Regions from separate parts of the Paenibacillus lutimineralis genome, predicted to be linked through region 4. Evidence: predicted binding sites of a transcription regulator. Region 4 holds the regulator's gene; each other region holds the start of a gene.

Region 1 (3,945 bases), 2.3 Mb from region 4:
TTCATTTGCTTCATTAAAAGGTCGACGATCGCAAGTCCAAGTCCTGCTCCCTTGGAAGGGGTATCAGCGTTAAAGCCAGGGCCGTGATCGGCGATTACCAAGGCCGTCCATCCATATCTCTGTACAGTAGCAATACCTACATATTTGCCGGAGCTTGCATAGCGGTACAGGTTCTGGAACAGATTGTCCAGAATCCGACGGAATGCCTGCTCGTCAACTTCCCAGATCAGCGGTTCGTCCGGAAGATCAATGTCGATGGTAAGTTCTGCTTTCTCCCAAATCGGATACCAGGCTGCGGCGCTTACCCGGACAATGCGGAGTATATCCTGAGTTTTCGCAGACATGGCATAACGTCCGCTAGTAAGCAGATTGTATGAGAGCAGGTGGTCAATCAGATGATCGAGATCGCTGATCTTAGTCTTCATAAGTTGTACGGACTCAAGGGCCTCTTCGGGCAGCGGCTGTTTATCCAGGGCATAGATATGCCCGGACAGTACGGTTAACGGTGTCCGCAAATCATGCGATAGATTATTGATCAGGTTCTTGCGCAGCTTCTCTTCTTCTTGCTCCCGTCGCTTACCTTCCTCCAGCTTGCCGACCATATGATTGAAGGCCTTCTCCAGGCTGCCGATCTCATCCGCACGCCCTTCATCAACCCGTATCGGCAATCCATCCTTATTCGTACGCATCATACCTGACTCCAGGTTAAGCAGCCGTTTGCGGATATTCCGGAAGAAGAGATAAGAGAGAAGCAGGAATATCGACAGCAAGGTCAGTAAGAAGAGACCATAGAAACGGTTTTCGAATTCCCGGCCTTGCTTCAAATACTCGCGAGAGATCTTCAAAACCATGAACCCTTCCCCACGAGTCGTATTATCACCAATAAAGGCGACGGTACCAAAGGTATTCGTATTGGACACTGTCTTCATAAATTGAATCGTATTCTCGGTGGACCATTTAGCGGGCAGATCACTCTGTTTGGGTAGTTGCAGGCGCGTTCTCTCTGCACTATCTACCCAAAATAGAGAGGCCTGGGGATATTTATCCTTAATCTCACGCAGCTTGGCATCTATCTCTTCAGGCGCTTTATGACCGCCAAGTTGCTTAGCTTCTTTGTGCCACATCTCTTCCAGGTCTCCTGAATTGTATCTCAACGGCTGTTCGATTTGATGCTCAGGGAAGAAGTAGTAGTTCACAGTGAAGGAAAGAATGAGGCCGGCAGGAACCGCCACAGGAATGAATAGAAAAGCGATCGCGATAATCAGAACGTATCTCGACATCAGCGAGTTGCGAAACTTCGGCTTGTTCCAGTGACGCTGTCTCATGCCCGCACCCGGTAACCGATGCCGCGAATCGTCTCAATAATCTCCGGTGCTGCTGGGTCGCGTTCAACTTTCTCCCGTAGATGGCGGATGTGTACCATTAATGTCTTGTCCCCGTCCAGGTAGGGCTCACCCCAGACTCCTTCGTATATTTGTTCCTTGGTTAGAATTTGCCCGAGGTGTTGCAGCAGAAATTGAAAGATGTGAAACTGTTTGCCGGTCAAAATAATCTCTTCTCCGGTGTCCTGATTCACGATGATATTCTCTTTCTCGTGAATTAGTAAGTGGCGCAGCTGTAGTGGAGCAGCAGATGAAGCCCCACTGCGGCGCAGTAACACCTCAATCCGGGCCGCCAATTCCTCAGGATGAAATGGCTTCGTCAAATAATCATCAGCGAACTGCAGGCCATGAAGCTTATCATCGATCGAGGCCCGAGCCGACAGCATCAGGATCGGAATATGTGGGAACTGCTTCTTCAGACGCTGTCCAACGGTAAATCCATCAAGCCCCGGCAGCATGACATCCAGAATGACCAGATTGCTTGTCTCTGCTTCCTCCATGGCACGGTCCCCACTTGTTAACCAGGTAACCTCATAGCCCCGGCTACTTAGTTCACCGCTAATAAAGGTTCCAATTTCCTGATCATCTTCTATATATAATAAGTTTGCATTTGATACTGACATGTTAAATCCCTCCCGCCTCTATTGTGGCAAAACCAAGCCTAAAAATAAACATACATCATTATAAAATAATTTGTGATTCCAGTCACAAGGAGGCCGTGTAATGTATGTTAAGTTTTAGCTGAGAACAGTTCTCAATGATTGCAGGTAACGAGTTTATGTTCTAAAAGACTTGTTTTCAGCACCGAAGCTTCTATTTGCATTTACTAAGGTGGGATAAGTACATGGGCAAAGTTATCGATTTAAGCAAGACCGTCTACGAGTTGTGCTCATCTGATCCGGAAGTAATCGAGGTTATGGCGGAGCTTGGATTTGAGCAAATCACCCAGCCTGGTATGCTGCAGAGTGCCGGTCGTTTCATGACCATTCCTAAAGGAGCCAGACTGAAGAAGCTGGATATGGATGTAATTAAGAGAGCCTTTTTAGACAGGGGCTATAGCATAGAAGAATAAGCACTAGACCTAGATCAGTATAAATCGGAGGGGAAGAATAGTGAGCGAATTAATCAATAATCGCGAGCAAGGAGTTTCGAGGCAGACGGAACGGCAGGAGATGCTTAAAGAGATCATCAAGCAGTTGCATCAGGGGAAGAGTGTCGATGAAGTGAAAGCCCGCTTCGAAGAGGCGGTAGGCGATGTAACGGTCGCAGAGATTTCGGCTATGGAGCATGCTCTTATGGAGGAAGAAGGTATTCCAGTATCGGAGGTGCAGCGGTTGTGTTCGGTTCATACGGCAATATTTAAAGGATCGATCGAAGAGATTCATCGCTCCAGCAAGCCTGAGGATCAGCCAGGCCATCCTGTGCATACCTTCAAATTAGAGAATCGGGAGATTGAACGGCTCGTTAACTTCAAGCTGGAGCTGCATTTGGATCAGTTCCGCAAGGAGGATGCTCCTGGGACAATTATCAAGCTGCTTGAGGATTTGGGGCTGCTGCTTGATCTCGACAAGCATTACAGCCGTAAGGAGAATTTGCTCTTCCCTTATCTGGAGAAATACGGGATCTTTGGCCCGACGAAGGTTATGTGGGGAGTTGACGATGTCATTCGCGCCATGATTAAGGAAGTGAAAGGTAAGCTAAGCGATTATAAAGGCAATCAGCAGGAATTGATTACCGACTTGGAACTCGTTATTAGAGAAGTTAATGAAATGATCTTTAAAGAAGAGAATATATTGCTTCCTATGGCTCTGGAGAAGCTTACCGAGGATGAATGGTTGAAGATCGCCCGGGAGAGCGATCAAATTGGCTTCTGTCTGACGGCGCCGGATCAGGAGTGGATTCCAGAGCGGGTTCCTCTGGAAATAGAGGATACAGCTGTAGAGTCAGAGCGGGACAACGAAATTCCCCAGGGATATGTAAGGTTCCAGACGGGAATTCTCTCCGTACAGCAACTTGAAGGGGTGTTGAATCATCTGCCAGTAGATCTTACCTTTATTGACGAGAACGACGTGGTACGTTATTTCTCTCATGGTAAGGAACGGATTTTTGCTCGTACGAAGGCGGTAATCGGCCGTACGGTCCAGAATTGTCATCCGCCGCAAAGTGTACATGTTGTCAATCAATTATTGGAGGATTTCAAATCAGGGAAGAAGGATGCCGAGGATTTCTGGATTCCATTCAAGGATAAATTCGTACTAATCCGTTACTTTGCCGTGCGTAGCGAGGCTGGGGAGTACATGGGAACCTTGGAATTCACCCAGAATATCGCACCGATTCAGGCTATCGCCGGACAAAAACGAATCATGTCTTGAGCTGTTGGACTTGATGATATGAAGAGCCGCTTTAGAGGGTTCACAAGCGTGAATCCTAAGGCGGTTTTTTGTTTTTCCACAATATGTGAATCTGATCACGTCCGTAAAAAGCCTTGTTCTTATGGGCTCTTACGGAGGTCCCCTTCTCTTGACCGAATAGGAGGGTTCGCTTATAGTTGGTACGTAGGTAT
Region 2 (3,945 bases), 2.9 Mb from region 4:
GGAACAATTAATGAAGGTCATTGACAATGCCCAGCAGGAGATTAACGAATTCCTGGATCCGGAACGCGGTACGGTTCGCATCGGATTTCCCAGTAGTTTAGCGGCGCAGATGATTCCGAAGGTTGTCTCGGCCTTCCGTGAACGCTATCCTGCAGTTCATTTCCAATTGCAACATGGTTCCTACAAGGAGCTTGTGGAGTCGGTGATTCAGGGCGACATGAATCTGGCGATTATGGGGCCTGTACCACAGCATGAGCCGCAGATTAAGAGCGAGATTCTATTTCAGGAGAAATTTGTGGCTATGATGCCGGCAAATCATCGATTGGCCGAGAAAAACGCTATTCGTCTTAGTGAATTGAAGGACGATTACTTTGTACTGTTCCCGGAAGGATTCATTCTAAGAGAGATTGTGGTGGATGCTTGCTCGAAGTTGGGCTTCAAGCCGAAAGTTGCTTTTGAGGGTGATGACCTCGATGCGATCAAGGGCTTGGTAGGGGCGGGGATGGGACTGACCATTCTACCGGAGATCGCTTTGAACGAGCATCTCGCCTCCACGATTATTACTTTACCGGTCGTTGAACCCGTCGTTACAAGGGATGTCGGGGTCATTATTCCTGCTAATCGTGAGCTGCCGCCGACAGAGAAGCTGTTCTATGAGTTTCTGAAGAATAATTCGGATATGTTCGGATTCGATAGCAGTTTTGATCAGAAATAAGCATGATAGCAGGCTCCGCCGCCATGCATAAATGATACCTGGGTTTCCTGATATTAGGGATCAATATATGCCGAATTTGTTAACTTGAAATAAACGCTGTGATATTTGTCATTAAGTTCATAACTTAATGACTTTTTTTATTGAAAATGTGGTAAAATTAATTATGGGTGTTCAAGTGTGAGGAATTGTTCAGTTTTTCACTAACTTTTATTAAGCGAGAAAGGCTATGGGGGCCTCTAACTCTCCCAAATTCAAGCATTGTTGCTTATCGCAAAGGAGAATTAGCTATGTCAGAAGCGATCACAGAAACGAAGTCTGAGCAAGAGACAGTATCGTCCAATCAAGGTGGACGGGATATTATTGATCAACTGTTAACCCCTGAAGTTCAGGAATCATTGACAGCCCTGGTACAGCAGCTTCCGAAGTTGACCGAGCTTGTTAATGTGATGACGAAATCTTACGATTTTGCTAAATCTGTATCTTCAGACGAGATCCTCAAGAACGATACGATTGGGGCTATCACAGAGATCGCGGGACCGGTTAAGGACAAGGTGAAGCATATCGCTGCCAATGTGATCGAAGCCAAGGATCGTGCAGATGCGAGCCAAGAGGTTATCGGTCTTTTTGGTCTGCTCAAAATGCTTAAGGATCCTGAAGCACAGAAGATCTTCCGTTTCTTTAATGCTTATCTGCAAGTGGCCGGAGAACGTAATAATCAGAAATGAGATTTATATAAGTGTGAGTCCAAAATATTAACTAATGCATGAACGGAGGACGGAGTCATGTCAAAACATATTGTCATCTTAGGTGCCGGTTATGGCGGTGTTCTTAGCGCTTTGACCGTTCGCAAATATTTGCAAAAATCAGAAGCACGGATCACTGTAATCAATCAGTTCCCTACTCATCAGATTATTACTGAGTTGCATCGTCTGGCAGCAGGTAATATCTCTGAACGCGCAGTTGCATTGCCTTTGGAGAAGGTATTCAAAGGCAAAGATATCGATCTTCGCATCGCCAAGGTTGATAAATTCTCCGTAGACAATAAAGAAGTGAAGCTGTCTGACGGAACTACACTGAGCTATGATGCACTTGTAGTTGGTCTGGGCAGTGTGACCGCTTATTTCGGAATTCCTGGGCTGGATAAGTACAGCATGGTATTGAAATCTGCGGAAGATGCCAACCGTATTCACCGTCATATCGAAGGTAAGATTGCGGAATACGCGAAGACGAATAACGAAGCTGATGCAACGATTCTGATCGGTGGCGGCGGTCTGACTGGTGTTGAACTGGTTGGCGAGATTGCTGATGGAATCCCTGCACTTGCTAAGAAATACGGAGTTGATCCGAAGAAGATCAATCTGTTCCTCGTTGAGGCAGGTCCTAAGATCCTTCCGGTATTGCCTGATGTACTGATCCAGCGCGCTACAGCTAGCCTCGAAGCACGCGGCGTGAAGTTCCTTACTGGCCTTCCTGTTACCAATGTAGAAGGCAATGTGATCGACCTGAAAGACGGTTCGAAGATTACTGCCAACACCTTTGTATGGACTGGCGGAGTTCAAGGCAACCCACTCGTAGGAGAATCGGGACTTGAAGTGAACCGTGGCCGCGCTACCGTCAATGAATTCTTGCAATCCACTTCCCATCCAGATGTATTTGTCGTTGGCGACAGTGCTGTAAGCTTTGGCCCTGATGGACGTCCATATGCTCCTACAGCTCAGAATGCATGGCAAATGGGCGAATTGGTTGGCTACAACCTCTATGCGACAATTATCGGCAAGCATCTTGAAGAATTCCATCCAGTGAACTCCGGTACGCTGGCTAGCTTGGGTCGTAAGGATGCTGTTGCTACGATCGGCGGCAACAACACCGAGCTGCGCGGATTACCGGCTACCTTGATGAAGGAAGCCAGTAACATGCGTTACTTGGCTCACATTAAATCTCTGGATGCTTTGGCTTATTAATCGCAAGGCATAGATCTGACTGAAATAAATGAAGCTCTGATATAGACGTAAGTCTGTATCAGAGCTTCTTCTTGCTGGACATGTTACTGATGCGCTTAGGCTCTTATAGAAAAAACCCCTGATCTCATTGACAGATGTCTTGAAATCAGGGATGTACAGGCGATAGAAAAAATCCTCCGCATATTACTTATATCTTAAATCTAGGTTCAAGAAGTTCGGTTTTCACTATTAAACTACGCCGTGGGCGATCATTGTGTCGGCGACCTTCAGGAAACCAGCGATGTTAGAGCCGACTACAAGGTTGCCTTCATGACCATACTCTATAGCTGCATTTACGCTATTGTCGTAAATGTCCTTCATAATATTCTGCAGCTTGGCGTCTACCTCTTCAAACGTCCAAGCCAATCTTGCACTGTTCTGCGCCATCTCCAACGCGGATACGGCTACGCCGCCTGCGTTGGCAGCTTTGGCTGGTCCGAAGTAGACTCCGTTGTTCAGATACACCTCGATTGCTTCAAGGGTAGAAGGCATATTCGCCCCTTCAGCTACATACTTAACGCCGTTGGCTACGAGCTTCTCAGCTGCTGCCTCATCGATTTCATTCTGTGTGGCGCAAGGAAGTGCGATATCACAAGGGATATCCCAAATATTCTGGCAGCCCTCTACATATTCAGCGGAAGGATGAACTTCTGTGTATTCTTTGATCCGTTTTCTTTCCACTTCTTTAAGACGTTTTACGGTCTCCAGATCAATTCCATTCTCGTCATAAATGTATCCGTTGGAGTCGCTGCAGGCTACGACCTTGGCACCGAACTGAGTCGCTTTCTCAATGGCATAGATCGCAACGTTACCAGAGCCGGACACGACAACGGTCTTGCCTTCAAAGCTCTCACCCTTGGACTTCAGCATCTCGGCTGTGAAGTAGACAAGGCCATAGCCAGTTGCTTCAGTACGAGCCAAGCTGCCGCCATAGGTTAAGCCTTTGCCAGTCAGGACGCCAGCTTCATTACCGCCGCAGAGGCGCTTATATTGTCCGAACATATAGCCGATCTCTCTCGCACCAACACCGATATCACCAGCTGGTACGTCCGTATCTGGGCCGATATATCTGGACAACTCAGTCATGAAGCTTTGCGTGAAGCGCATAACTTCGTTATCGGATTTGCCCTTAGGATTGAAGTCAGAACCACCTTTGCCGCCGCCGATCGGTTGGCCAGTCAAGGAGTTCTTGAAGATTTGTTCAAAGCCAAGGAACTTGATGATGCTGGC
Region 3 (3,945 bases), 2.9 Mb from region 4:
GGATAAGCAGCATAAATACTTGATCGAAGGTATCCATTTAGTTCAGGAGGCACTTCGTTCAGGTGCGGACATAGAGTGTATATGTTACGAGAAGGAGAACGGAATTCCGGCGGAGTTATCTTCGGCTGCTGCAGCGCGGCTTGATGTGAACTGGATCGCTGTGTCAGAGGCAGTGATCGCCAAGTGTAGCGATACAAAGACGCCTCAGCCGGTATTTGCCGTTCTGCGCAAAGCAGATGAGCAGGTGCAGATGAAGTCGCTGCTGAACAAGGATCGTAGCCTTGTTGTCGTGCTCGACGGAGTCCAGGATCCCGGCAATGTCGGCACAATTATTCGTACGGCGGATGCCGTGGGTGCTGATGGCATCATTGTCGGCTCAGGAAGCGCCGACATATATAGCCCCAAGGTGATTCGCTCCACGATGGGGTCATTATTCCATCTGCCGATTTTGCGCAGCCAGTTATCGGAAATCCTACCGCAAGCCAAGGAACAAGGCATTCGTCTTGCTGGCACAAGTCTGCAGGCGGCGGTTAATTGCTACGAATATGACTTCACCGGCCCTGTCTGGCTGCTGTTCGGCAGTGAAGGCGGTGGGCTTAGCGAAGAAGTCCGTGCGCTGATGGATGACGGACTGATCATCCCGATGCGCGGTCAGGCGGAATCGCTTAATGTGGCCATGGCTGCATCAGTGCTGTTGTATGAAGGGCTGCGGCAGCGGTATTTTAACTGAATCCATTGATGTCATCAACCATTTACTAAATTTTTTATATGAACACTACTTAATACAATTTTACGATGCTGGTGAGCGTTGAATCATCTAAGTAAAATGAATGAGGGCCGTCAGTGTTGACGGCCCTATCTTAATTTAAGGTTGCAAGCGTATAGTTGGGATTGGTTAGTTTGAATTTTCCGTGCAGCCCTGAAGTTATATAGATCTTTTTATCCTCTGTAATAAATATGCCCTCTGTGTCAGTTTTTTTCTCCAAATAGGAGATTCCCTCTTTTAGTCCTTTGACAATTGCGGCTGTAGTTAAGGCATCCCCTGCTGCAGCTGTGCCACCAATGATCGTCACACTAAGAATTCCATTGCGTGTGGGAACTCCTGTTTTTGAATCGAGTATATGGTGATAGCGAATTCCATCAAAAACAAAATATCGTTCATAGACGCCGGAGGTACTGATCGTATTATTCTTAAGCGGAATAGTCCCGATGTCTTCACCACGCAATTGGTCTGGTTCTTGTATTCCTATATGCCAATCCGCTCCGCCGGGTTTACTGCCGATTGTAGTAATTGAGCTACCTCCAAGATCAATCAACGCACTTTCTACTTTCTCCCCACGCAGATAGTCTGCAATCAGATCGGCGGCATAACCTTTCCCGATTGCCCCAAGATCAATAGACATGCCTGACTTGACTAACTTGATCGAACTTTTATTCTCATTCAATTCAATATCGGAATACTGACTAAGGGACTTTGCTTGTTCAATGAGGTGTTCTGCTGGAGGATGTTCTCCGCCATTCCCAATCCCCCACAGCTTGACCAGAGCGCCTATTGCTGGATTAAAAGCTCCTTCTGTATCATGCGCGTACTCCATCGATTTTTTTACCAAACGAAAGGTCTCGTCTGGGACAGTGACTGCTTTTTTTCCTGCCGACGCATTTACCTGATTAATTACGCTTTGCATATTGTACATATTGATCTGACCGTCGATTCGATCTAAAAGCTGGTCAATCTCTTGCAAATGCTTGTCCGCGTCTTTGTCTCCGAATAGTTTAATGGTGATAACCGTATCAAACTTCAAGAATGTCTTTGTCACGGGGAGATTCTCAGGATCTTTCTTCATTTGGCTGATCGAGCGATGATTGACTAGTGAAAATAGGAATGAGGCTGTTAGAATAGTAATAAGAAGTCCGGACAATACAATGAATTTATGTTTTCTCATCTCATCTCTCTCGCTTTCCTGCGATTAATGGAATTAGATTGATAGCACTAAAGATTAGCAGCATAAGTCAATGCCCATTGAATGTTTGCCCCTTTTGTTGCAAAAATAATACCCCTCTGGGAACCAGTCCTAGAGGGGTAGATCAATACAAATATTCATATAAAAATACGAATTCCGCCCTCAAGTTGAGTTTTAACACTAGCCTAACCTAACAAGATAAATATGACATTGAACCTGTAATATAATTCACAAATCTTAGTATAATGGATTACTTTCAAATAAAGGTTATGGAAAAGTTAAAATGATAAATGGTGACTTTTTGTTTATAGGCGGCTTGAAGCAAACAGCAGAATGGTAGTCCTTCTTTTTTGGCCAGGTTCAGCATAACTTGTATAGAAGTGTGTTCAAGAGCGGGCTTGAACAACAAACCTCTAGAAGTTGCCTGCTGGCTGGGAGGGTGAGAGATGCTACGATTTAGAAGGGGTTGGCGTAGCCGGAGGAGACGGCCGAGAAGAAGGTCTGGGAGTAGACGGTGGTTGTGGCTAATCATCGTGGTGATCACCATATTCGGATTTTTACAGTTTTATAATTATGTCGAGAAGCATATGAAAGGGCCGATTATGCATTTGGCCAGTATCCGTGTGAAGCAGATGGCCACGGATGCGATCAATGAAGCGATCACTTCGCAGGTCGCGAATACGGATCAAGTCGACCGGTTGATCGATTGGAAGATGGATGGCAACGGGAAAGTGTCTGGGTTCATGTTGAACTATTCCTCCCACATGAAGATTACATCGGATACGATCGCAACAGTCCGCGACACATTGGAGGAAGTATCGCATTTGTCGGAGACGATTCCGCTGGGGCAAGCGTTAGGTAGTCCGATTCTAGCTTCATTCGGTCCGCGGATTCCGATCAAGATCGAGCCGCAAGGGGACGTGAAGGTCGATTTGAGCACCCGTAAACAGGATGCCGGCATTAATATGATCCTGGTGGAGGTATATTTGCGGGTCAAAGCGGAGCTGGCTGTCGTTGTTCCATTTGATATGGAGCCGCAATCTGTTGAGACCGAAATCCCTGTCTCTTACTTGCTCGTCGTCGGCGATGTTCCGATGTATTACTACGATAGCAAAGGCAATCCCGTAGGCAATCAAGCCGGGGCGCCTAATATTGCCATACCGGCTCCTAATAAAACAGGCGAGGAGCTGCCGCAGGAGGGCAACAACTCGCCTATAGAGGAGGGAACCATCCCCTCGACAGATGGGGAGCAGGGGAACGAGCAAGACACAATACCATCGTCGGGGCATTAAAAGAATAGGCTGATGCTAATCCGTAGCAAATGGGAGTATCGATAATCCGGTGCTTATTTGCTGCGGCTGCGCTCGGCCTTTTCCCATTGTTTAAGCAGGGGATACGGGTTGAAGGCCCACTCTGTGGTCCCGGTATCACGATAAATCCCGTAGTGAAGATGCGGAGGAAACCTCCCTTGTGTTCCCGGTGGGCCATATCCGCTGCTACCGACCCAACCGATGACCTGACCCGGTGTGACCATGTCGCCGATCTCGATCTTCTTCTCATATCCTTGCAGATGGGCGTAGTAATGATATCGATTATTCAGATCGCGAATGCCAATGCGCCAGCCGCCATAGGGATTCCACCCCTTGGTCTCTATGATTCCATAGCATACACTGCGAACCGGTACGCCGTAGGAGGCGAACAGGTCCGTCCCTTCATGGATGCGAAGGCCGCCCCATCCACGCCGGTCTCCCCACGTATCGCGATAGGTGTAAATGCTTTTAATCGGAAGCGGAAATGCGCTGGCGGTAGGATTGATCGGTCCGAATGCTTTGTAGATTTTGGCAAATTGCCGGATACGCTTCACCGCGGAATCATTCTGATAATAACGCCATAGAGCGATTTGAAAGTCTTCTTCCTCATAACCAATACTGATCAAATAAGAGGCCATCGTGAACATGGCATCATGATCATCGGTCGGATCGGC
Region 4 (3,945 bases):
GTAATGCTACGATTTCACTTTTCTTTTGGAACAAGACTTGTTATCTGTCTTCAGTTCTAACGATTTGGCAATGTGAACATTTCTGATAACGACTCACCATTGCTGAAACTATAGAAACGGTAATAATAATGTGAATTATCTTTATAGAACAATTGCCATACATATTGATTGTTATATATACCCGGAGTCAATCTAACAATATTGATTCCAGGCAACTGATCTTGTATAATCCTACGAATCTCCGGCTCGGATACCCCTTCGGATAAGGGTTTCTCTACTGCTGCTTTCCCTTCGGGCAGCCAGACCATGACCTCTACGCCGTCCGCATTTTTACCTTGAACGACCCAGCACACCTCATCCCAGACCGACTTCCACACCTTTTCCGATTCAACAAGCCCGGTCTCTTGTCTGGCCAGTGCTACCGCCGCATTCTCTCCCTGCCAAATATCCTCTTGAATATATAAATAGAAGCGGTAAAGGCCAAAGAAGATGATCAGCAGGATCACAATGGAGAGCAGAATCCATTTGGTTCTATTCTTCAACCTTCTCTTCCTTCCCAGTTAGAGTTCTAATTCCCACCTTACCGACCGAGAAGTCCTTCAAAGGCCGTTTGCGCCTCATAACGAATGCGCTCCTCATCCAGCGTCAAACATTCACCGTGACGGATAATCTGCTTGCCATCGACCCATACATGCTCTACGTCCTTGGGACCTGCTGAATAGACGATATGAGAGATATAATCAGTCCGCGGCAAGAAGTGAGCTTGGTCTGTATTTACGGCGATCATGTCGGCCTTCATTCCAGCTGCCAACTTGCCCGTATTGTTCAAGTAGAGCGATTTCGCTCCATACTCTGTTCCCATACGAAGAGCTTCAAGAGCAGGTACGGCCGTCGGATCGCCGGACACCCCTTTATGGATTAAAGCGGCCAGCCTGATCTCCTCGAACATGTCGAGATTGTTGTTGCTCGCTGGGCCATCTGTACCTAGCGACACCGTAACGCCTGCTTTCAGAAGCTCCGGTACCCGCGCTACCCCGCTAGCCAGCTTAAGGTTGCTGCCCGGGTTATGAGAGATTGCCACCTTGTGGGCGGCAAGAATCTCAATCTCTTCATCGGTCAGATGCACCGCATGAGCTACCAGAGATGGACGGGAGAAGAAGCCCAGGTTAAGCAGATGTTGAACAGGACGTACGCCATACTGGTCAACATTTTGTTGGACCTCCGCTCGTGTCTCGGACATATGTGTGTGTAATGGCAAATTAAGATCATGCGCTGCCTGCACAAACCTCTCAATATAATCCGGCGGGCATGTGTACGGAGCATGCGGCGACATCATTGTTGTAATCCGTCCTTCGGCCTTCCCGTGCCAATCACGAGCAATGCGAATCGCTTCGGCCAGCTTCTGATCCTGCAGTTCAGGCGGACAGAGACCGATAACACCGCGTGTTAGAACACCGCGGATGCCCGATTCCTCAACAACCTTACCCACTTGATCCATATGATCGTACATATCTAGGAAGGTCGTAGTTCCACCTTTGACCATTTCCAGCACAGATAAAGAAGCACCCCAATATACATCCTCAGGAGTGAATTTCGCCTCCATCGGCCACATCTTCTGCTCTAGCCATTCCTGAAGGACCATATCGTCTCCGTAACCACGCAGCAATGACATCGCCGTATGCCCGTGTGAATTGACGAGGCCCGGCATGAAGAGCAGGCCTTTGCCATCATAAGTCTCCGCACCTTCTACGCCCTCAGGCCGCTCCTCGCCGATATAAGAAATCGTATTTCCTTCGATCAGCATATAGCCATGGACGATCGGACTTTTCTCGTCCAGCACTGCAAATGTACCATTCTTAATCAACCATTTACGACTCATTTTCCGGTAATTCCTTTCCACTCTGCAAATAATAAGCAAGACTAATAAGGTCTGTTGTGAAATCTGCCGCATGGATACGCACGTCAGAAGGAACCTTGATGATTGTGGGCGCAAAGTTGAGAATTGCCCCTATACCTGCGGCAACAAGCTGGTCGGCAACGCGCTGCGCCTCCACATCAGGTACCGTAATAATTCCGATCTGAATATGCTTGTCTCTTACCGTCTGCTCCAGCTCCTCGATCGGCTGAATCGTAATGTCTTTGACCTTCTTGCCGATCTTGTCCGGGTTGGCGTCAAAGACTGCGATAATCCGCATATTATCCTTCACGTACGTATTGTAATTGGACAAGGCTTGTCCCAGATTACCAGCTCCGACGAGAGCCACGTTAATCTGCTGGTCCAAATTCAGAATTTGCCGTATTTTCTCGATCAAGTATGAGACGTCATACCCGATCCCCTTCCGACCAAAGTCGCCGAAATAAGCGAGATCTTTGCGGATTTGGGCTGGATTTAGATCCAGCTTCTGTCCGAGCTCCTGGGAAGAAACCGTCAAGACCTCGCGATGGCTTAATTCATTAAGAAACCGCAAGTATACAGGCAATCTGCGTACAACCGCATCTGAAATTTTTTCTGATTTCATATATTTTCCCCCTACAGGTGCATTTCGAAGAAATTACGACTCTTCGTCATCGTTTAACCATTCTGAGATCCGTGGAACCATTTGCGATAATGTCATATGCTCCATCTTCGGTCCCGGTAAAGAATACAAAAAGTATTTGCCATAATAAGATTCCAAGATGCGAGTATCATATACAACGACAATTCCTCGATCCGCAGAAGATCGGACTAGACGCCCGAACCCTTGCTTGAAGCGAATAACCGCCTGAGGCACCGACAGCTTCATGAAGGGGTTCTTCTTCTCCCTCTGAAGCCGCTCACTCTTAGCCTCAACCAGCGGGTGATTCGGCGGCTGGAACGGCAGGCGGACAATCGCCAGGCTCGTCAATGCTTCGCCAGGAATATCTACGCCTTCCCAGAAGCTGCTCGTCCCGAGCAGCACCGATGCTTGCTGCCCTTGAAAACGACGGGTCAACTTCGTTCTGCTGCCACTATCCATACCCTGTCCAATGACGGTGATTCCTTCATCGGACAGCCGCTCTTTTAATGGGTCATATACTTGTCGCAGCATCCGATAGGATGTGAAAAGAACAAGCATCCGCCCCTTGGTAGCAATTGCTGTATCCGCCAAAGAACGCACCAGAGTCTGAATAAAATAATCATCGCCTACGCTGCCCTTAACACTCGGGAAATCCCGCGGTATGAGCACTAATGCTTGCTCCCTATAATTGAATGGAGAAGGCAGCATCGCCGTCATCAAACGGTCTGTATTAGCCGCTTCCTGAAGACCGAGCTGTTCAATGACATATTGAAACGATTTATCAACGGTCAATGTCGCCGAAGTCATAACTACACTCTTCTTCTTATCGAAGAAATATGCCTTTAATTGAGCGCTGACATCAATCGGTACGGCAAAAATCTGCAATGAACGATTGCGGTAGTTCCCATTAGCTTCAAGCCAATATACCGTATTCTCATCCTCCAGTTTCATGAAGAAACGGAGCGTCTCACGTTCATTAGCCAAATCCTTGAACAGTCCGCTGATATCCGTAATCAAGCTCTCAGCACCGTAGTCATCCTGTTCCTCTCGGATTTCAGCTACCATTCGCTCGCCTTTGCGGAGGATATCCCCCAAGGTAATATATATCGAGTTTTCCAATGTAGTTAGAGCATCCCAGGACTTGGGCTTCTTATCGGGCAGAAGCCGCGTTACGAACTGCCCCGGATCTCCAGGGGCCGCATCGGAACGCTCAGGTATTAAAGCGAACAACAATTCGCTTAGTTTATCCCAATTCTCCTTCACCTCGATCAATGACGGATACATCTCGTCAATGACCGTCATCCATTTCATCGCCGCTTCTGCTCCCGCTTGCTGGAGCATGAAGTGCAAGGATGGAAGCTGTCCCGTCTTGCTGTCCTTGAACAATCGGGTCAGAGTATGGATAACT

Evidence for each region. The regulator Rex, encoded in region 4, represses fermentation and respiration genes when NADH is low (regulators of the CRP and FNR family bind a similar motif). The targets are predictions, from matches to a motif close to TTGTGAAATATTTCACAA.
Region 1: the regulator Rex is predicted to act here: its motif matches at 2,076-2,093, upstream of EI981_RS00920 (DUF1858 domain-containing protein).
Region 2: the regulator Rex is predicted to act here: its motif matches at 901-918, upstream of EI981_RS26975 (DUF1641 domain-containing protein).
Region 3: the regulator Rex is predicted to act here: its motif matches at 2,178-2,195, upstream of EI981_RS24015 (FAD:protein FMN transferase).

Annotation. Positions count from the first base shown of each region.
Region 1 covers NZ_CP034346.1:193,192-197,136, forward strand. Annotated here, with positions in the region: gene EI981_RS00910 (HAMP domain-containing sensor histidine kinase) at 1-1,325, opposite strand, end outside; gene EI981_RS00915 (response regulator transcription factor) at 1,322-2,005, opposite strand; gene EI981_RS00920 (DUF1858 domain-containing protein) at 2,227-2,454, shown strand; gene EI981_RS00925 (DUF438 domain-containing protein) at 2,495-3,754, shown strand.
Region 2 covers NZ_CP034346.1:6,049,626-6,053,570, reverse strand. Annotated here, with positions in the region: gene EI981_RS26980 (glutamate biosynthesis transcriptional regulator GltC) at 1-715, shown strand, start outside; gene EI981_RS26975 (DUF1641 domain-containing protein) at 1,003-1,440, shown strand; gene EI981_RS26970 (NAD(P)/FAD-dependent oxidoreductase) at 1,498-2,676, shown strand; gene gdhA (NADP-specific glutamate dehydrogenase) at 2,905-3,945, opposite strand, start outside.
Region 3 covers NZ_CP034346.1:5,422,246-5,426,190, reverse strand. Annotated here, with positions in the region: gene EI981_RS24020 (TrmH family RNA methyltransferase) at 1-730, shown strand, start outside; gene EI981_RS24015 (FAD:protein FMN transferase) at 861-1,943, opposite strand; gene yunB (sporulation protein YunB) at 2,480-3,253, shown strand; gene EI981_RS24005 (M23 family metallopeptidase) at 3,307-3,945, opposite strand, start outside.
Region 4 covers NZ_CP034346.1:2,494,936-2,498,880, reverse strand. Annotated here, with positions in the region: gene EI981_RS10565 (cell wall elongation regulator TseB-like domain-containing protein) at 57-542, opposite strand; gene EI981_RS10560 (amidohydrolase) at 581-1,879, opposite strand; gene EI981_RS10555 (redox-sensing transcriptional repressor Rex) at 1,869-2,519, opposite strand; gene dinG (ATP-dependent DNA helicase DinG) at 2,553-3,945, opposite strand, start outside.